4 regions of the Paenibacillus sp. FSL P4-0127 genome follow, and region 2 is predicted to be linked to each of the others. Evidence: riboswitches for the same ligand, from Rfam matches in the RefSeq annotation. Region 2 holds a riboswitch; each other region holds the start of a gene.

Region 1 (5,408 bases), on a different contig from region 2:
GTGTGTCCCGTCACAGTGCGAGGTTCGATCAGTTCATTCCCCAATTCCTTATCCACGAACTTCACTGTAACGGTTTGTTCGCTCGGTGTGTAGTAGAAGATATGCGGAGCATTCTCCACGCCAAGCTTATAGTTGAAGCTTGGCTCCACCGGGGTGTAGCCCGGGATGCCGATCGCTTTGAGCTCGAGTGTTTGCCCGGTCACGCCTTCAACCGTAGTTGGGTCAGCGAGTTTCTTGTTGGTGCCTTGCTCGAGGTACTGTACTTCTACGCTTTGCTTATTAGCGACGTAGTAGAAGGTGTACTCGTTACTGCCTTCGGCTTTAACCACGTACTCGGCAGTTTTGTTTTCCGGAGTGTAGCCCGGAATTTCGACAGCCGTTAGAGTTACTTTTTGCCCAGCGACACCTTTTACCGTAGTTGATTGAGCGAGTTCCTTTTCTGTTCCCTGCTCCAAATAATGAACGGTAACTGTCCGTTCAACCGCTTCCTCATAACCAAACCAAACTGTCGGTGTCGGATTGGTAGCGGTAAGCCGGATGCTAACAGGATTTTCTCCTACCTTCAACTGATACCCGGCAATGTTTTTGGCCGATACGGAATATTCCGCAGCCCCGATCGGCAAAGCCTCATTCCCGTTTTGATCCTTGTAATACTCGCTATAAAGCAATTCCGCGAATTCCGGTCCTTCCACTTCAACGCCTTCGGCATTGACAGGCTTGCCGCTCGCATTGACTTTATAGCCCTTCATGAGGATGGAACCGTTGCCGATGCTTACTTTCGGCACCTCAAAATCCTTCGAAACTTTCTCGCCCGTAACATTCGTATATTCGATTGTCGTTTTGCCGTTCGTAGGATAGAGGACATTAGAAACGGGGTTTTTGGATTGGTCCAAGACCACTTTGTAAGTTAATGAAGCAGGTTCACCTTCGGCGATATTGCCGACGTCCCAAGTAAATGTCTCGGTTGCAGCGTTCCAAGTTACCGTACCTTGCGATGCGGAATAATCCTGAGGACTGACTTGTGCGCCTTGTTTCTTGAGATTGAACATGTCTCCCATCGGATCAACGACTTTGGCATTTTGAGCCGCATAGGAAATCTTTCCGGCCATTTCGCGGAAAATCGTGTTCAATTCATCGCTGTTGGCAGGGAAGTAGCCTTCGCTTTGAATGTCTTTTAACACATTTATCGCGTTGCTGTTGTTTGAAACTTCCAAGCCTACCGAAAAGATCTTGAGCCCTGCATCTTTGGCGATTTTTGCTTCGGAAATGGTACCGATGCCGTTATCCTTGACTTGATAATTGTTGATGTTGTAGGTGTCGTTTTTACAGTTAAAACCAAAGATATTACAATCATAGTTTTTAAAAGTAAAATCTGCACCTGTCCCAAGGGTTTTTCCGTAATCAAAACTCGTAATCGAAAAGTTGTTGCTGCTGTTAGGCCAGTTGAATCCTTCAGCATGTGTTCCCTTGAAGCTGAATGTTGGTTCACCGTCGCTTAACAACACGATTATTTTGTTTTGCGCGATACTGTTCGCCAACAGGTCGCTAGCTTTCTTCAAGCCCGCCTGGATATTCGTTCCGCCGGTCGGTTCAATACCTTCTATGGCATTTTTCAAAGCGTTCTTATTGCCAGCACCTTTAAAACCTGAGATAAGGGTAGAGGATTTATTAAATGAGACCACAGCGATTTGGGTGGAAGAGTTTGGTAACAGCAAATTATCCACAAATTTCTTTGCGGCATCTTTAGCGTTATCCATCTTCGATGGTGTAAACCATCCACTTCGCTGGTCCATGCTCCCCGACTTATCGATGACCAGCACGATGTCCGAGCTGGTCCGGACGTTTTTTCCTTCAGCCTTGAGCGTAATTTCCCACTCGCCAGGGCTCCCTGTAGGTTGGGCGGTTTTGCTCAATTGAATGGCTCCGGGATTCGGCCAGACGGGGTCCCCCGAACTTGCGCCGAAGACGGACAGGGGACTGGCAAAAAGCGAAAACATGCAAATCCAGGACAATATTATTTTTAACCCGCGTTTCATTGGTTCCTCCTCATTTTTTCATAGAATTCCTCCCTTTCAGGCACTAATTTTCTACCCTCCTTGCTTTGGGTATTTTATATATCTCACGGAAAAATCCGTTGAGAACGAGGGGAAAATAAAAAAGGCTGCATAAACAATAGTATTCATTGTTATGCAGCCGGACGGTCATTAATTCGCTTTTCGAATTGTTAGACTCCAAGGCTTTGCGACCTAATCTTTCGATTAGTGTGCCGAATATTCGATTATAGTTAAAAAGACCTGGATGTAGTAAAATATTACTAATATCCTATCAAACAATTTCAATATATTTCAAAAAAAAGCACTTGTCAACAATGTAATAGATAAAAAAGTCACAGTATAGATGATCCGAGCTTCCATACTATATTTTTTCGGATATTATCGTTTAAAAAGACAAAAGTACTCCTCTTTTCCAATTGTTAAATAATTTCAAACATTAAATAGCAGAAATGACACAGAATTAGTGCAATATTGTTATACAATAAAAGAAGCGCATGAAATTTTGGTTAAAGGAGCTCAAATGTATTGAACAAAAAGGCACTCCAGTTTGTAATAGGTTTCATGATTTGTTCGGTGATTCTATCGGCTTGCGGGAATATAACAAGCGCGCCTGCTTCCACGGAAAAAACAAAAACAGAAGTTACTCAAACGAAAAATGAAACCAGCCCTGCAACTGATAATAGTAAGGGATCTCAAAAAACAATCAGTCTTGATGTCGATGGCGAGATTTATAAGGTGGCAGTAAAAGACGAAAATGCGGAGAAATATACCTTTGCCGTTAAAACACCCAAAGGAATGGTTTGGATTCCTGCGCCAACGCTAGAGCAGCGTCCTGAAACGGAAAGTTATCCAGAGTACTATCCTACCGAGCCTTTTAGTATATATCTAAGTAATGCAAAAGATAATACGCTGGATATCAACACATCGACGAAACTTCTAACCCTACCCCTTAAAGATGGCGAAGCCGATGTCGTAGTTGATGACTTATTTGCCGTAAACGATACGATTTTATATCATACCGTTTCCGATTTTCGTGGTGGTTCGCAGCCTCTAAGACAACAATTATGGGCAATGAATGTTAATGATCCAAGCAGCAACAAGGTCATCGAAGAATTTCATGCCTCTGGAGGCAGATTTTATCATTATACAGTAGATAATTCGGAAGGTTTGTACGTGGGCGTTTACACTACGCCAGGCAATCCGGATGGGAGTTACACCAATGAAGCATTTGTCTATAACACCAAAACCGGTCAGAAAGAGATACTTAGGGATTTCGAATTCGATAGCGGGGAAATTCAATTTACTTATGAAGGAAAAAAACATTTATACGAACTGACAATAAAGTAAAAATAGAAAGTGCGTCGTGAATATTCACGACGCACTTTCTAATGAACATATCGATTCGCCATTAAACATTATAACGTTTATCTAAAAGAGGCGAGTAAAGTGAAAGAAAGATTCGTTCTCCGCCATCTTAAACGGGGGACCGGAGAAAAGATCGACGTCGTGGACGGAAAAATAGAATAGGGACGGGAGACGCTTTCGCCAGCGGGATCATCCACGGCGAGCTGGAGGGCTTCGCCAGCAGGATCATCCACGAGGGCTTCGTCCCTGAGCAAACCATCCGGTTTTCGGCCGCAGCGGGGATGCTGGCGCATACCGTGCCGGGCGACACCCCGATGGCGGCGGAGGCGGAAATCCACCGGGGGATAGAGCAATCCTCCCCGGGGATGTGGAAAGGTAGGGAAACAGGGGCGTGAGTTTGCCCGTAAAGATAGACCGTTATATTTGCAAATTAAAAACATCATCAAGGAGCGGATTCTCCACGGCGTTTACCTGCTGGGGACGAAATCCCCTCCGAGTAGCAGCTTGAGCAGGAGTTTGCAGTAAGCAAGATTACTGTCCGCGGGGCGATTCAGGAGCTCGTTCAGGAGTTTTACGATGCATAAGAAACGCCTGCGCGCCAGTGTACGGCGTTCACTTATTCCAATAAAGGCTGTCCTGGCAGGGGTTCCAATCCGCTTCTGGAGAGCCGGGGGACATTACTTTTGTCGGCTCGCGCTTTTTTGCTGGCACCGTGCGAACGGAGGGGACCAAATGCAAAAATGCATTTGATTTTTCCGCAAATCGCCATTTTCGAGCAAGCGAAATGCAAAAATGCATTTGATTTACAGCCGTTCGATAAAAAAGTCTCTTCTGACCGGATATGAACTGCACATTTGCATTTGAACCCCCCGTTTCGAGGAGTTTCGACGAAAATCGCCTGCACTTTTGCAGTTCGTAGCAGTTCGCAGCAGTTCGTATACCGCTCTAGTCTCTTCTTTATCCCCGTCTATCCCCTGCCAAACGTAAGAGAACAACTTTTCTTCGGCTTATCCTGCGCCCCCACTTGATGGTTTAGCGGACAAATCCGTCGCTACGGTTTAGTGGACTACTCCGATTCTGCGTTTTACCGCACACTTCCGCTGCTCAACGCTCGGAACGCTCATCGCGCTTTTACTTTTCCGGTGCTCAACACCCGTCCCGTTTTTGCTTTTTCGCGTCCCGGTAGGCGCTGGGCGATTGGCCGGTCACTTTTTTGAACAGCATGGAAAAATACTTGTCATTCCCATACCCGACGCGGGAAGCGATTTCATGGATTGGCGCGTCGCTATTCGACAGCAGGCGTTTGGCCTCTTCGATGCGGCGGGTGATCAGGTAGTTGACGGGCGAATCGCCCAGTTCCTTTTTGAACAGGTGGGATAAATAATGCTGGCTGACGTACAGCGTGTCGGCGATTTCTTTTAACGTGATGCTGCGGGTGTAGTTTTTATCGATAAATTGCTTGGTCCGGACCGTGATTTCGTTTTTGTCTTTGAGCGGGTCAAACGGATGTTTGACGTCGACGATCCGGTATAAGAGCGTAATGAGCGACATCAGCAGGTTGTTGCTGAGCGTTTCGTAGCCCAGTACCTGCGAATCGCACTCCTGCAGCATTTCCGACAAGCAGCTTTCCACCTTGTAGGCGTATTTTTCGCATGGAATGACCGGCTCCACGTACGCGGGAAGCAGCTGCCCTTGCGGGACGCCTTCGATATGCACGTTACTTACGCCGCAGTAAATCAATTTGAACGGTTCCGGGCTCAGCGAGCGTTCTTCGTGCGGTACGCCGGCGTTGTATACGGCCACGTCCCCGGGGCGAACCTCGTACGTTTTGCCCGCGATCCGGAATTCTCCGGCACCTTCCACAATATAAATAATTTCGCAAAAATCATGGATCTGCGGCGGGGCGTAAAATCGTCGCTCATCGACGACTTGGCCGGCGAACAGCAGCTCGGGCGTTTTTTTGAAACGGAAACGGTCGCTTTTGCGATG
Region 2 (5,408 bases):
CCCGGCGTATAATCCGGATTGACCGGCACGTTGCGGTACAAAGCCCCGAAAAAATACCGCGTCAGCAAAAATATGGCCGCCGTTAGACTGTATAAATAAAGCAGAATGTTGTATTTGAAATAGATGATGCTTTCGGCGCGCATCAGCAAAATAATCGTCATAGCGACAAACAGCAAGCCGCTGGCCGTATACACGGAATAGCCCCAACGCCGTTTCTGAAAGTAATTGTAAAGGTTGCTTTCAAAAGCAAGCGCCGCCATCGGCTTCTCCCCGTCCGGCGTGTCACGGGTAAACCTGCGAACGACCGATGCTTTTATTTTTACCTTCGACTCAAAACCCTCCGGCATCGTCCCCGGCGGAATGTTAAAGCGCAGCTCGAACACATCGCCTTCACGGCATGTTTCGGCCCTCTCCGATTCCAGCTCCACCAGAATCCCCGTTGAAGAAATGTCCGCGGCCATGCCGCTTATTTGGGACTTTGCGTCCGCCTTTTTCCCTTTCTTATCGGCTCCCACGGGCAGCAGCGAGACGGGAAAATCAGCCTCATAGCGCAAGCTGAGCAGACGGGGCATCTTATTGTCGCCATGATCGGCGGATTCACCGGGCCCATCGTCCTTTGAGCGCAACATGCCTCTGCGGTCCGACGCTTTGCGGATGTTCTCCGGATCGGGGACATGGGCAAGCAGCCGCCGATCCGCCTTGGGCGTGGAGAGAACTTCAACCGGCTTTTGTTGTGCTTTGTTCTTTTTCCTCAAGTTCATTGCCCCTTAACCTTTAAGATGGGCCCTTTACAGGCTCCAGTAATGATAACCCGAAGCTTCGAATTCGGATTTATCGAACACGGCTTTAATATCGAAAAACACCTTGCTCTTGTCCGCCCCGAACAACCGGTCGTAATCCTCACGAGCCATGTTTAGAAATTCCCTGTGAGGGACGGCCAGCACCACCACGTTCAAATCACGCAAATCGGGCAGCTGCGCCAGCTCCAATCCATGCTCTTCATACACGAGCCGCGGGTCCACCAGCGGATCGCAGACAAGCGGCTGGATATCATATTCCTTCAGCTCTGCGATAATATCCGTGACCTTCGTGTTGCGAAAATCGGGGCAATCCTCCTTGTAGGCCAGGCCGAGGATACCGACTTTCACATCCGACAAATCTTTCCGCAGGCGCATCAGCAGCTTTACGATGCTGCGGGCGACATATTTGCCCATCCCGTCGTTGATGCGCCGCCCCGCGGAAATGATTTTCGAATGGTACCCCGCATCTTCCGCTTTATAAGTTAAATAGTAAGGATCGATGCCAATGCAATGGCCGCCGACCAGCCCTGGGGTGAATTTGAGAAAATTCCATTTGGTTCCCGCCGCGGCCAGCACCGCTTTCGTGTCGATTCCCATCCGGTGAAACAGCATGGATAGTTCGTTCATAAAAGCGATATTGATGTCGCGTTGGGCGTTTTCGATCACCTTGGCCGCCTCGGCCACACGGATACTTTCGGCCCGGTAAACCCCCGCCTCGATCACCAGCTCGTAAACCTGCGCCACAAGACCAAGCGTCTGCTCATCCATGCCGGAAACGATTTTCACGATGTTCTCGAGCCGGTGAACCTGATCGCCCGGATTGATTCGTTCGGGGGAATAGCCGACTTTAAAGTCGACCCCGCATGTAAGCCCCGACTCCGCCTCCAGGATCGGAACGCACACTTCCTCGGTGACGCCGGGATAAACCGTCGACTCGTAGACAACGACCGAACCGGGGCGCAAATGTTTCCCGACCATCGCGCTGGCGTTCTTGACATAAGTAAGGTCGGGCACTTTATCGTTTTGAACCGGCGTAGGCACGGCCAGGATGTAAAAGGAAGCCTCCCCCAGCCTCGCCTCATCCGAGGTAAAGTCAATCGAGCTCGCCTTGATCGCCGCGTCCCCGACATCGCCGGTCGGATCTTTCCCCGCAAGGTAATCGGCGATTTTCCGGGGACTCACGTCAAACCCGATGACGTCAGCCTTGCGGGCAAACGCGACCGCTAGCGGCAAACCTACGTACCCTAGTCCGACGACAGCCAGTTTGGCCGTCCGCTTTACAATGTTCTCATATAGTTGATTCAAATCCATAAGTTCAACCCCATTCATTTCCCGATGAGTATCCAAAGATGCCGAGCAAGCGTTCGTTCCTTATTTCATCCCGTACAGCTCGTCCAGAAGCACAAAGGAATAACCCCGCTGCTTCAACTGGTCGATTACCTTCGGCAAGGCTTCCAGCGTATGGAGGCCGTCAAGCATATGCAGCAAAATAACGCTGCCGTTAGTCGTCTGCTTCAGCACCCCGTTTAAAATGTACTGAGCGTCATGGTCGGAATTCCAATCCAGGGTGGTCACATCGTACAAAGCGAGCGTCTTATACCCCGTGGCCGCGATCACCTTGGCCGTCTCCTTGTTGATCTCCCCGGTCGGAGGCCTGAACAGCATCGCCGGCTGCTGCTGAATCGCTTCGGTGATGATGCGGTGCGCCTTGACCACTTCTTCCTGCAGCTCGTCGGGCGGGATTTGCGTAATCACGGGATGGCTGTAGGTATGATTCGCCACAAGGTGACCCTCTTCGACGATAGCTCTGGCCAGGTTCGGATTGTTCTCTACGCCGTTGGCCCGCAGAAAAAAGGTCGCTTTGACGTCATGATCCTCTAGGATCTTCAACAGACGGGTGACGGTCAAATCGCTGCCCCAATCGTCAAAGGTCAGGGCGACGACCTTCTTGCCGTGCGGGTTCCATTTGGCGATATCGCTGGCGTTATAGATCAGATTATAGTCCGCCTGCTCGTAATCGGGATTGATCCGGGCGGCATCGTATCCCGGGATTTGCTCCAGCGGCTTCCGCTCGCCGCCGTCACGCACCAGCTTTGCGAGCGGCACCAACTTATAGCCTACTTCTTTCGCCGCATCCGCAATATAGGAAATGGAGGAAACCACCTCGGGATTCACGTCCGTATTTAGCGCGATAATGCCGCCGCGGCTAATGTACCTCCGTATGTAATCGCCGATTTCCTTGGCGCTTTGCATGTCGCTGTCCTTCGGATTGATGTTGTAGGAAACGACGGCTTTTAGTCCGGTTTGCGCCGCCACCAGGCGAACGTCTTCGCTCATACGGGCCCCCCGGGTCCGGACGAACTGCGGCTGCTTGCCTGTCGCGTCGGCAATCAAGCCGTTGGTACGGTTGATTTCTTTATAGATTTCTTCATAGCTTAAGGTCGTCAAGTCGGCGCGCGTCAACGTATTGTTCTCCACCTCGTGGCCGCGGCTGGTTAGTTCCTTGACCAAATCCGGCTCTTCGGCCGCCCGCATGCCCGGGACAAAAAACGTCGCTTTGATATGATGCTTGTCCAGTTCATCCAATAAACGCTCGATCGTCTCGCGATCGCCCAAACCGTCGAACGTTAGGGAAAGCTCCTTTTTGGCCGTATAGACAAAAGACAATGTTTTGCTCGGTTCCCCCGTATAACGGGCAATCGGCTGCTGCTGCAATGAAGCGGTCTGCGCCCCGGACATGGGGGAGGCCCCATTCCCGTTGTCCGCCTGCGGACTGGCCCCGCTGCAGCCGGCCGCCCAAAACGCAAGCAGAGCTGTGGCTAATCCGATTCGAATCGACCGGGCGCCGTTTCCTGCCATCGAAATCATTAGTTCACCTTCTTTTGTAAAAGTAATTTTTTTCCAATCAAAATCTTCAAAATAAAAAGACCGCCATACTTACATGGCGGCCGGACAATCATAGCGCAGCTTGCACCGCAATTCCCACCACGGCTTGCGAACGCTTTAGACTCCAAACTTTGCGTCCTATCCTTTCGAATAGTTTGCCTTTGGTTTAGAATTTTAATTATTTAAATTTATTATAATCGACTCCGGCTGGAAATCAATCCATAGTTTATGAAAAAAAGCGGATTCACAAAAAAATATTCAGGAGTGGGGGCCCATTTCTTTCCATGTCAAATAGCCTAGAAATGGAGCTTAAAGAAGCGCGCCGATAAGCCTGCGGTGCTCTTTTGTATTGCTCCGGGATAATCCAGCAGAAAAATAAGGGCAAAAAATGTTGCTATTCCGGCGATATCCGTTCATTTGGGAGAAATAGAGGTAATTTATGTCGTTATTTTCCCCCGTCGCAAAGAAATGCCCATGTTCTGGACCATTCATAGGAAAATAAGTACATAAAATGCCGCTAATGGAGACGAACACGTTGGGGCTCGGATAATAAGTACATAAAGTGCGTTATTTTGAAGGGTAGGCGGTTTATCGTTCCAGTCGGCGGCGGTTAGAACTAAAACAAGGGCGCTTGCTCCTAACGGAGAGGGACACCCTTGTTGGTCGATCCGGTTTTCATTAAATTATTCGGTGCCAAGGAAAATATAGCGGGCCAATACGAGCACGGCCAGCACCCACATCAGCCAATGAATTTTGACTTTGTTTTTGGTGAACAGGTTGTTGAAGCCCCCCAGAATGACGTAAGAGACCAAACCGGCGGCGATCCCGTTGGCGATGCTTCCGGTGAAAGGCATCAATACGATCGTCAAGAACGCCGGGAAGGCATGCAGGAAGTCATCCCATTCGATCGATTTGACCTGGCCGATCATCAGCACGCCGACGATAATCAGCGCCGGAGCCGTTGCCGCGCTCGGCACAACACCGGCCAGCGGCGCGATGAACAGCGCCAGGAGGAACAAGATCCCCGTCGTTACCGAAGTGAGCCCGGTGCGTCCGCCTTCGGCCACACCAGCGGTGCTCTCTACATAGGAAGTGATCGTGCTGGTGCCAAGAAATGCGCCCGCGCTGACGCCAACCGCATCCACCAGCATCGCCTTGCCGATTTTTTTCTCGCCTTCTTCTTTGTTTTTCATCAAGCCGGCGCGGGTAGCCGTACCGACCAAAGTGCCGAACGTATCAAACAATTCAACGAACGTGAATACAAAAACAATTTCAAACAGACCCAGATGCAAAGCCGCACCCAGATCGAGCTTGCCCACCGCAAGATTGTCAAAAGCGGGCAGCCAGCTGGCGCCGGAAAGTCCGGAAACGTTAGTAACGCCCATCGGAATACCGATAATGGTGGTGGCGATAATCCCGATCAACAGCGCTCCTTTAACCCGCAGCGACATCAAAATGGCAATCAGGATCAAGCCGATCAACGTTAATTGAACATCGGGGCTATGGACGAAATCGCCCAGCGTGAAGTTGATGCTGCTGCCGGGAACCGTGGCGGACGTATCCGTTACCCCCGACAGATTAGCGCCGATCAGGTTGCTCATCTTCAAACCAAGGCTGGCCACAAACAGGCCGATGCCGACCGTGATGGCCGCTTTAATGCTCTGCGGCACGGCAACCAGCAGCAGTTGGCGAACCTTCGTCACCGTCAGAATCAGAAAAATG
Region 3 (5,408 bases), 550 kb from region 2:
TTAGACAGGCTTGTGAGAAGGAGGTTGGAGAAGTGAAGCAGACCTGAAGGGAGGAATAGGGCAAGACACCGGGAAAATGAAAGGACCGAGATTAGCCCTCACCCTCTCCCCCCTGAACAAAAGGAATAATCGTGCAAAGCAGCATGCAGGGATACCAAGACGCTTATTTTGTCAAGCACTGATCTCGGCTTTAGGACTTTAAAAAGATCTTTTTTCGTAAAATAGCAGCTGCAACAACCGTTAGATTCTCAGCAGGTGTAATATCGGCTCGAAAACCTAGCAATTGCGGGAAATCTGAAAAGTATCGGAGCAAACACTAGTGTAATCTGTAGCATGCAACGGATACAGCGGACCTTATTAGCCCTTTTAGCTCGTTTTGCCACTGCCAGCAGCAGCTCAGCGATACCTACGACGCCGAAAAGCTGCGGATAACCTCCTCGAAATCGGGCTCCTCCATGTCGACTTCGTCGATTTCTCCCCAGCCGCCAAGCTCCCGGATGATCTCCATGGTCCCGATCTCGCGCCGGTCGGCTTCGATGACGACCGTGTTCTCCTCTATGCCTGTGACGCGAAACGGCAGGCCGGACGGGGCGAACGTGGCCCGAACGGCCTGCGGACCCGCCGTCGCCCGAACGAATCCGGCCGAGGCAGCGCCATCCGGGGAACCTGCAACATGCCGTACCTCGAACCCTTCCTCCTGGTTCCCGGCAACATGCCGCGCCTTGATCCCTTCCCCCGGGTTCGAGGCAACATGTCGCGCCTCTCTCCATCCCTCCGGCATCCGAAACCCGCCCCGGAACTTTACGCGGATGACCGTCGGCAAGCCGATCATGTCCCGCAGCGCGCGGATCGTCCCGTCATAGGCGAGCTGCCCGTGATTAATCACCATCACGCGGCTGCAGAGCTGCTCGATATCGTCCATGTCGTGCGTGGTAAGCAGGATCGTTTTCCCGAATTCCTTGTTCAAGGTTTGCAAAAACTGGCGGATGTTGCGTTTGGCGTGCACGTCAAGGCCGATCGTCGGTTCATCGAGGAACAGCAAATCCGGATCGTGCAGCATGGCGGCCGCAATGTCCGCCCGCATCCGCTGGCCCAGCGACAGCTTGCGCACCGGCGTCATCCAAAATTCGTGCAGGTCCAGCAGCTCGGCAAACCGGTCCAGGCGCTCCCGTTTTTCCGCCGGGCTTACGCCGTACATTTCCGCTAGGATGTCGTAGGAATCCTTCACGGGCAAATCCCACCACAGCTGGCTGCGTTGTCCGAACACGACACCCAACCTGCGAACGGCCCGCCGCCGGTCGCGATGGGGATTGAGGCCGCCGATCATAACCGTGCCTGAGGTCGGATGCAAAATGCCGGTGAGCATCTTGATCGTCGTCGACTTGCCTGCGCCGTTGGGACCGATATAACCGACAAACTCCCCGCGCTCGATGTTGAAGCTGATGCCCCGGACCGCCTCTTTCAGCCGGTATTCCCGCGAAAACAGCGTACGCAGGCCGGACAGCTTTCCCTCCCGCACGACGGGTGTTTTGAACTCCTTATATAAATGGCTGGCTTCGATCATAAGCCGCTCCTCCTTTTCGTCCTGTATGCCTTCGCTTACCCTTACGCAGCATGCCTTCACTGACTTATACACAGCATGCCTTCACTTACTCGTACGCACTAGCTTCCTTGTACTTACGGCCTTCCGTTCTTACTCTCCCTGTGCGCTTAGCTTCCTGTGCTTTGATATTTCGTGATGCCGAACAGCCAGAACCGCAGGCTTGCGGCTAAGCATACCGCCGCCGCCCCCGCCGTCGCCGCAAGGATCCACGGCCCCCATTCGCCCCGTAAAATATAGAGCGAAGGTACATAATTCACAAAGCCGACCGGGATCACGAACAAAAATAGCGAGGACATCCACTTCGGATACAGGGTGAGCGGGTATCGCGCCGCCGTTTGAGCGGCATCCTCGGTGAAGTTTTGCAGTTCGCTGATGCGGGTCGTCCAGAAACCGAGCGTAGCCGTAGCAAGTCCGATAGAAAACAAAATGACCGCGCCGGTAACGATAATGAATAGCGTAAACGGTACTGCAATCCAGCCGACTTGTCCGCTATGCGTCATCGCGCCGAGCGACCAGCACAGGATGAAACCGCCCTGCAGCAGTTCGCCGGGCATCAGCCGGAAGTTCTGCGGCATTAAAGCGAGCAGCACCGGCATCGGCCGCGTCAATAGCTGGTCGAGCTCTCCGCCGACCAGGTATTTTTCCAGATGGTGCACCTCCTCGGCAAACGTGCGGTACAGCGTCCTGGACAACGTCATCACCGCAAACAAATACCCGATCTCGTAAACCGACCAGCCCTGTATTACGCCGAACTTGTCCAGAACGATCGCGATCATCAGAAATTCGGAAATCTGGATCAACGCGGCCAGCACCGTACCCAGCACAAAATTGAATTTGTACTGCATCCGGCTTTTTATGCTCGTACGGATCAGCAGCCGGTACAGGTTCAGCCAAGACATCGGCTTCGCGCCAGCGGACCGGGTCGGGCCGGCAGTGACCTTCGAGAATCGTCCGCCGCTGCCGCTAATGTCATCGTACATTTCGTGCGTGCCGTCTATGCCGCTCATAGGCTTCTGCCCGCTCTTAGACTTCCGCCCGTTCTTTGGCTTCCGCCCTCTCCCAGGCTTTTGCCCGTTCTCAGCGCCAGGCCCCTTCCTCTCGTTCATCCGCCCTGCACCTCCACTTTCCGCCGCAGCAGCCGGGTTGCCAGCAAGCAGCAAGCAGTCATCAGGACGCACCAAAGCAGCGTTCCCCATAAGGCGGAGCCGCTTCCGTTTCCAAGATAAATCGTTGTGGGAACATAGAGCAGGTAAGGGTAAGGCGATAGCCAGGCGAGGTTTTCCAGCGGTCCGGGCAGCCATTCCAACGGGATGAAAAATCCGGCAAGCAAATTGATCAGCGCGCTATTGGCCCAATAGAGCCAGGACGATTCCATCGTCCACAAGGCGCTTACGCCGATCAAATAATTGATGCAGATCGACAGATAGGAGGCCCCGAGCAACCCTAACACGGTGTACAACACGGCGGTCCATTGATTTGGAATTTGCAATGAAAAAATGAAGAAATACAGGAGATAAATCGGGATGGATTTGAAAATGAACTGGTAGGCGATCTGTCCCCATTCCCTGGCCATCGTATGGCTGAACAGATGGACGGGACGCATCAGATCAAGCGCGATTTGCCCGGTCCTGACGGATTGGGGGATGCCGAGCCCGTTCGTGATGAAGCTGGTGATCCAGAGACACGCCTGGGTGAAGGCGATATAATTCACCATTCCCTGCGTTCCGTACTCTCCCAGCGGGTGGTCCTTCCCCAACCCGATCCAGATGCACGCATACATAAATCCGAACATCGCGCTCGCGAGGTTGTGCACCATATGGGCTCCGCGGTACTGCAAATTGCGGGCATAGGCTTTGGAAGCCAGCGTGAAATAAAGCATCCGGTTAAACACCTCCGATAAGCTTATTTAGAGGGGGGGTCCCCCTCATAGACGGGCAGACCCGTCCACTTCAGTCAAGGCGATTTTGCAAGAAGGGTACTATCATACCTTAATATTCCAAGAGTGGCAAGAGAAATTTTGCGCACCCGGATTACCAGGAAATGGATTGCATGTTTTATGGAATCGTGATACGATGTTTTTTGTGAAAAAAGCGGCTACGATAAACGGCAAACCTGTCGAAAGGCAGCGACGCAAAGCTAAAGGGCCTTCCCGCAAGGATGGCAGCCAGCTACCGAACAGAAGGCTTTTTTTGTTTTTTTATATGTATATTAATTTAAGTAGGCTCAACCTAGAAAACAGGTATTCGACAGTCGGCTGCTGGAGCGCACCAAACGCCGGTCTTCAAAATAGCGGTAATTTATGTGCTTATTATCCGGAGCCGGGCATGTTCATCCCCATTAGCGGCATCTTTGTTCCTTATTCGCTTGTGAAGGGCCCAGAACGCGGGCGTTTCCTTGCGACTGAAGACAATAGCGGCATAAATCGTCTCTATTTCTCTCAAATTGACGGATATCGCCGGAATAGCGGCATTTTTTGCCCTTATGTTTTGCGCTTTTCGCAGGAGTCTCTCATGATCGTTTGGTCAAGCGCCGTTTTGGGTTTTTGTGCTATAAAATAGGAAACGCTTAATCCAAATGAACGGGTTTTGGCATACGCAAGCGGAATGTACTTCCTTGCCCTACTTCCGAGGTTAACGTAATCGTCCCCCCGTGGTCTGTTGCAATTTTTTTGACGATATAAAGGCCCACGCCGCTGCCCTTAATTTGACGGGAACCCGAATGACCGGCTCGATAAAATTTATCGAACAGCCGCGCATGCATCTCCGCGGGAATTCCTATTCCGTAATCCGTAACCTCGATGATATAATAGTCTGCTTCTTCCGCGATTCGGATGAGTACTAATGGTTTGCCGGGAGAATATTTAATCGCATTGCTGATTAAATTGTCAAAAACTTGAGACATTCTAAACCGGTCCGCGTAGATGAAAGCGTCTTCAACCTCGGAATCCACCTCGATAAGATGCGATGATTTCAAATTCCACCGTTCGGTCACTTCGTGAATGAGTTCAATCAGCGGTACATAAGTTTTATGATAGTTATACCCTCCCGATTCCAGCCGCTCACTGTCCAAAACATCCTCAAGCAGATGGGACAACCGGTTTCCTTCCGCAAAAATGATTTCCATGTAACGCCGCCTGTTCTCCGCGGAAATATCGTACTGCATCAACATTTCCACATAGCCCAGCAGCGTCGTCAGAGGTGTCCTTAATTCGTGGGAGACCACGCTGATCATTTCGCGTCTCTGCGGATCGGCCGCCTCTTCTTCGCCGCATTCCCGAAATACCAATAAATACCCGTAACACGCCGTTTGCGCGGTATCCAATACCGGGCTTACATAAAACGAGAACAAACGCCTAGGTCCTTGGGCATATGGGAACTTCCCCTGATTTCCGTTCACCTCTCCTTTTCGAAACGCTTGTATGGTCTTGGTCAGCTTATGGTCCTCCTGCTGAATGTTCGCATCCATAGCTTTGGTAAAAGCCGTAATATCCTGCCCCGTCATCTCTTCCAAGCCGAACAAATCTTTGAGCCTGCGGTTCATAAACACGATCGTCCCCCTAGTGTCGCATTTAAGGATACCTTCCTGAAATGATTCCAAGTAGTACGTATCGATGTCCTGTTGTTCCTCAGCCATGTTTTCTCTCATTCGCCAACCGCTTGTCCGGTTTTACCGCCTGGCCGGCACCTCATGGTTTTGCTCTTCCCCCTTTCCCTCCTTCGCCATCCAAGGATCGGCATAACGGATCATGTCGCTGTCTTCGATTTTTCGGCCGATTTGCAGTTCGATCAACTCCAGATCGCTGTAC
Region 4 (5,408 bases), on a different contig from region 2:
GGTCGTAGATCATCAGCCCGCAATCGTTAAATTCCGTCTTATCCATCGGTACGCCGTCTTTGGCCAAAATATCTTTGACGATGGCATGTCCGACCGAGGCGAGGTCCCCCGTGACGATTAAATCGTAATCTTCCGGCCCCCGCCCGGTGTCGCGGAAATGGGAGACCAGCGTATCCGCGGCCGCGGGCGCCATCGCCGCCCCCATGTTGAACGGGTCCTTCACGCCGAGGTCCTGGATTCGCCCGATCGTGGCATGTGTGATCCGCGGCCCCCGGCCTTGCGAAGACACGACGGCGCATCCTGACCCGGTTATCGTATATTGAGCCGTCCCCGGTTTCTGCGAGCCGTATTCCGTCGGATAACGGAACTGCTTCTCCGCCGTGCAGTTATGGCTTGCCGTGCCGGCCATCACGAACCGTCCGGCTCCGCTATCCGCAATCAGCGCGGCCAGCGCCAGGCCCTCCATGGAAGTGGAGCAGGCCCCAAAGACACCGAGGTACGGAGCGGCGATGGTCCTGGCCGCGAACGTGGCGGAGATGATCTGATTCATTAAATCGCCGCCGACAAAGCAGGACAACTCCTCCCGGGCGATCCCCGCGTTGACCAGGGCGAGGGCGGAGGCATGCTCGAGCAGCTTGCGCTCGGCCTTTTCCCACGTCTTTTCGTCGATTTCCAGATTGTCGTACACGAAATCAAAAGTCCCGCCGAGCGGTCCGCCCCCTTCCTCGGGACCGACGACCGTGGCCGCCCCGACGATCGCCGGTCTGGACCGGAACTCCCAAGTTTGTGCGCCAATAAGCATCAGTGGCCCCCCTCCAAACCGAAAATCGCATAAATCATCCCTACGATAAAAGCGGCCACCACGCCAAACACGACCACCGATCCCGCCAGCCTGAACATGTTGGCCCCAACGCCAAGCACCAGCCCTTCCGCCCGGGATTCGAGCGCGGAGGAGCACATCGAGTTGGCGAAGCCCGTGACGGGCACGGCGGTGCCCGCTCCGGCCCATTGCGCGATTTTATCGTATACCCCAAGCGAGGTGAGAATGACGGAAATCAAAATCAGCATGGCGACGGTCGGGCTGCTCGCCTCCCTTGACGTCATCCCGGCAAACGTCATGAACAACTGCTGGATACCTTGTCCGATCAGACAAATGAAACCGCCGACCAGAAAAGCTTTGAGGCAATTGGCAAAGATGCTTGTCTTCGGCTTGTGCTGGTCGGCAACCTGCTTGTATTCCTCTTCCGTCAGCAGCAGATGGTTCAGCTTCACCCGGGCGCCCGGTTTACTTTTTGTTGGCAACGGTATCCCTCCTTTTTCTGCTCATGCCTTATAAGCACGGTATATTCATTATTTGTCAGCGACTGGCTTGTTATGTTTGGTAAATCATCCATAGCGGCAAGCAGCGAACAAAACAAAACCCGCCAAGATCGCTCTGGCGGGTTCGGGACACCGGGTTTTGGGTAAAACAATTAGCGTCAAACAACGGAACTGGCGTCCAAGGCGTCCTATTTGTTTTTAAAGGTATAGAAGAATAATGACCAGCAGAATAAAGAGAAGACAGATCAACAGCCAATCCGTGGAGCGGAGTTCCATTTTTTTGCCTCCCTTATTTGGCCCCTTGCTTGTTAAAGTATATGCGCCGCCGCGAATTTGGTGCTTGGCCCGGCGGCAAAAGAACAGGACTTTTCAGGCGCATGGACAATCGGAACAAGGTGGTTCATACTAATGTAAAGAGCGTATGGCCTTGCCATTTGCAGGAAAAAAAGGAGAGAAACAAGATGAATGAAAAAACGCAGCAGCTGTTTAAACAGCTGACCGAATTTCCGGCGGCCCCCGGGTTTGAGCGGGAGCTGCGCGCCTTGGTTAAGGAGAAAATGTCCGCTTTTACGCAGGAGTTCGTTCAAGACCGGCTCGGCAGTTTGTTTGGGGTACTGCGCGGCGATGAGCAGGGACCGCGGGTCATGGTCGCCGGGCATTTTGACGAGGTAGGCTTCATCACGACCGGCATTAGCGATAACGGTATGGTGTCTTTTCAGCCGCTCGGGGGCTGGTGGAGCCAGGCGGTATTGGCGCAGCGCCTGCAGATCGTTACACCGAAAGGGAAAATCGTCGGCGTGGTCGGATCGACGCCTCCCCATCTGCTGGATGAAGCGCAGCGCGGCAAACCGGTCGACCTGAAAGCGATGTACCTGGATATCGGCGCCGACAGCCGCGAGGAAGCGGAAGCGGCCGGCGTGCAGATCGGGCAGCAGATTTTGCCGATCTGTGAATTTACTCCGCTCGTCAACCCGAAAAAAATCATGGCCAAAGCCTGGGACAACCGGTACGGCGTCGGTTTGGCGATCGAGCTGCTGGAAGCTTTGCATGGGGAAAAACTGCCCAACGTGTTGTACTGCGGAGCCAATGTGCAGGAGGAACTGGGTACGCGGGGAGCGCGCACGGCGGCCAATTTGATCCAGCCGGACATCTTCTTTGCGCTGGACGCCAGCGCGGCAAACGATATGACCGGCGACAAACGGGCCTTCGGCAAGCTGGGCGAAGGCGCTTTGCTGCGGGTGTACGACCCGACGATGCTGACGCATCGGGGGCTGGTCGAGTATATCCGGGACACGGCCGATACGCACCGCATCAAATACCAATATTTTGTATCCACAGGCGGAACCGACGCCGGTCCGGTTCATTTGAGCGGCATCGGCGTGCCTTCGGGCGTGATCGGCATCTGCTCGCGTTATATCCACACCTCGTCGTCCATCATCCATACCGACGACTACGCGGCCGCCAAGGAGCTGCTGATCCGGCTCGTCAAAGGACTCGACCGCACAACGCTGGCTACCATTCTGGAGCGGAGCTGACCAAACGGCGGGTGCGCTGCTTAATTAACGCCTGGATGGCAAGCTAACTCCTTGTTTAGCTTGACCGTCCGGCGGTTTTATTTTCGCTTAAGCAAGCCCGGTGAGCTCTCACGCTGGCCACAACTAATCTAACGGTTGCCACAACCGCTATTCGCTTAAAAAACGTTGATTTCAAATTGTAACGGTTGCCATAGCGCTTATTTCACTGAAATCCGGCTCATTTTGCTTAGTTTCAGGCAAATAACGCTTCTCACAACCGTTAAAATTTTGAACAGGGCTTTTTTCGTCAAATAGCCGCTATTACAACCGTTAGATTTTCTGCGAACCCAATTTTGCTTCGAACACCTAAGCCTTTCCAGGAAAACTGAACCCAGCCGTATGCGATAGGTCAGCCATCAATACCTTGAATCTAAAATGGGATATATAGTACATCCTTCCTATTCGACCTATATTTTCCCTTCTTTTTCTAGAACCAAAGTCATCCTCTTATAGTCCCCTATTATTGAAAATTTTTTGAATTTGCCGAAAATTTTATGAAATATCAGGACCCGCCTTCCGATATAAGTAGTATATTCCTAATCTGTGGGAGCGCCGCGACTTCACTCTCCCATCATTCACAACCAAATACAAGGAATAGGATGTAAATCGCAAACCTGGCCGAAAGGCAGGGACGCAAAGCCACGGATCTAAAATTCTTAACGGAATCATGACCGCCGGGATGCCAACCTTATGCCGAATCATGGCTTGTTGGCCGCCGGACTTTCTTCGCGAAAGTCTTTTTTTGGTTTCAATTAGGGCTTGGGGCCAGGTTAAAACGTCGCGGCGAAGCTTCGGACAAGGAAGGAGGGGACCTGCTTCTAAAAAGTTAAAACGGCGAAAAACGGAAAACGGCAGCTGCTAAGGGTATTAGAGTGACAGCAAAGGAGTAAGTAACTTGAAATTATCACATTTCGGTAAAGGCTTAGCCCGCAAGTTGTTGTTGCTGGTTGCCGGACCGCTTGCGGTGCTGGCGATCGTGCTCGTTCTGATCTTCTATCTGCTTGGACTGATGAACGGCTGGGCCGCCGCGCTGATGATCGTCCTGTTTGCCTTGATCGGCGCGGGGGAGGCCGTGCTGATTGCCGGGCTGCTCGACAAATCGTTCCAAAAAATGGCCGAGCGGACCAAAGCCATGACGGAAGGCGATTTAGCCTTCGACGGCGACGTCCAGGTGATGGACGAATTCAGCGAACTGGCCGGCCACCTGAAGCTGATCGGCGCCCAATTAAGGGAAGCGGCCGGGCATATGCAGGACATGTCGGCCAAGGTAGCCGATACGTCGCGGGACTTGACGGGCAATATGGAGTTTTGCAACGACCTCGTTGTAGGGGTCACGGAATCGATCAAAATGATTTCCGAAGGTAGTGAGCAGCTCGTCGAAAGTGCACGGAACAACCATTTGATGCTTGAAGAAGTCGGAAAAGGCATGGAGCACATCGCCCTGTCAGCGCAAGGTGTGGCGGAGGAAGCGACCGAGGCCGCGGCTCAGGCGAATGCGGGCAACGAAGGCATCGACCGCCTGGTTGACCAAATGAGCAAAATTTACGAAACCACGGTCGCTTCGTCGCAAACCGTAAACCAACTCGGCGAGCGGACGGAAGAAATCGACAAGGTCACTCTGCTGATCTCGGAAATTTCCAGTCAAATCAATTTGCTGGCATTAAACGCGGCTATCGAGGCCGCAAGAGCGGGCGAATACGGCAAAGGGTTCGCAGTGGTCGCGGGCGAAATCCGCAAGCTTGCCGAGCAATCGGCGGCATCGGCCAAGGATATCGCCGAGATGGCCGGCCATATCCGCACAGGCTCCGATCAATCGATCGAAGCGATGAAACGGGTCATGACCGAGGTCGAGACCGGAAGCGTCCTCGTTACCTCCGCCGGCGATTCGTTCCAGCAAATCGTGCATTTGGCCGAGCAGGTGTCCACCCGGGTTCAGGAAGTTTCCGCGGTGACGCAGCAGATCAGCGCAAGCACGGAACAAATCATGGACTCCGTAAGACAGACGCTCGAGATTACCGAGGTCAATCTGGCCGGGACCAAGGAGATCATGGCTTGCTCGGAAGAACAGTTGACCGCCATGGAAGAAACGCTCGAATCTTCCAAGCAGCTTGAGACGGAAGCCGAAAAACTGAAGTCCCTATTAAACAGATACTCAATCTAGCAAGCGAGGAGGATGGACATGGAACGATTAGCTTTGCTGTTTGAAGCGCTGGAACGCCTGACCGGCGTGGCCGATATCGCCTATCACGAAATCAGGGAAGGCCGCTTGAACCCGGTGTTGAAAACGAAAACGGATCACCTTGGCGTGGAGCGGTGGAAAAGCGTACATGCGCAAAATCCGGTCTATATCGAACATGACCGCCTGCTTCGCGAACTGATGGCCCATCCCCAAACGGCGGCAGTGGTTCAGGACGTCAAAAACGATCCCAGATCGGCCGATGAGTTTTTTCTGTTCGGGATCGACAGCATCATGGTTATTCCCGTCATGCACGACGGCGCGGTTCAGGGTATTGT

The links. A riboswitch is a leader RNA that binds a small molecule or an ion and turns the genes downstream of it on or off. The one in region 2 is predicted to bind cyclic di-GMP.
Region 1: it holds a riboswitch for cyclic di-GMP, as region 2 does, so the genes downstream of both, NYE74_RS13085 (S-layer homology domain-containing protein) here and NYE74_RS28100 (polysaccharide deacetylase family protein) in region 2, are expected to answer to the same signal.
Region 3: it holds a riboswitch for cyclic di-GMP, as region 2 does, so the genes downstream of both, NYE74_RS30415 (hypothetical protein) here and NYE74_RS28100 (polysaccharide deacetylase family protein) in region 2, are expected to answer to the same signal.
Region 4: it holds a riboswitch for cyclic di-GMP, as region 2 does, so the genes downstream of both, NYE74_RS13355 (methyl-accepting chemotaxis protein) here and NYE74_RS28100 (polysaccharide deacetylase family protein) in region 2, are expected to answer to the same signal.

Annotation. Positions count from the first base shown of each region.
Region 1 is NZ_JBBOWY010000001.1:2,911,418-2,916,825, forward strand. Features, by position in the region: gene NYE74_RS13085 (S-layer homology domain-containing protein) at 1-1,913, opposite strand, end outside; cyclic di-GMP riboswitch class I at 2,186-2,278, opposite strand; gene NYE74_RS13090 (hypothetical protein) at 2,580-3,401, shown strand; partial or broken gene NYE74_RS13095 (hypothetical protein) at 3,572-3,798, shown strand; partial or broken gene NYE74_RS13100 (GntR family transcriptional regulator) at 3,843-3,994, shown strand; gene NYE74_RS13105 (AraC family transcriptional regulator) at 4,566-5,408, opposite strand, start outside.
Region 2 is NZ_JBBOWY010000002.1:349,162-354,569, reverse strand. Features, by position in the region: gene NYE74_RS28110 (glycosyltransferase family 2 protein) at 1-761, opposite strand, end outside; gene NYE74_RS28105 (nucleotide sugar dehydrogenase) at 789-2,111, opposite strand; gene NYE74_RS28100 (polysaccharide deacetylase family protein) at 2,172-3,668, opposite strand; cyclic di-GMP riboswitch class I at 3,741-3,856, opposite strand; gene NYE74_RS28095 (NCS2 family permease) at 4,370-5,408, opposite strand, start outside.
Region 3 is NZ_JBBOWY010000002.1:901,021-906,428, reverse strand. Features, by position in the region: gene NYE74_RS30430 (ABC transporter ATP-binding protein) at 407-1,564, opposite strand; gene NYE74_RS30425 (ABC transporter permease) at 1,711-2,502, opposite strand; gene NYE74_RS30420 (ABC transporter permease) at 2,706-3,482, opposite strand; cyclic di-GMP riboswitch class I at 3,699-3,779, shown strand; gene NYE74_RS30415 (hypothetical protein) at 3,793-4,161, shown strand; gene NYE74_RS30410 (PAS domain-containing sensor histidine kinase) at 4,169-5,236, opposite strand; gene NYE74_RS30405 (sugar phosphate nucleotidyltransferase) at 5,270-5,408, opposite strand, start outside.
Region 4 is NZ_JBBOWY010000001.1:2,989,309-2,994,716, reverse strand. Features, by position in the region: gene spoVAD (stage V sporulation protein AD) at 1-802, opposite strand, end outside; gene spoVAC (stage V sporulation protein AC) at 802-1,302, opposite strand; gene NYE74_RS13360 (M42 family metallopeptidase) at 1,782-2,855, shown strand; cyclic di-GMP riboswitch class I at 3,492-3,581, shown strand; gene NYE74_RS13355 (methyl-accepting chemotaxis protein) at 3,790-5,055, shown strand; gene NYE74_RS13350 (GAF domain-containing protein) at 5,074-5,408, shown strand, end outside.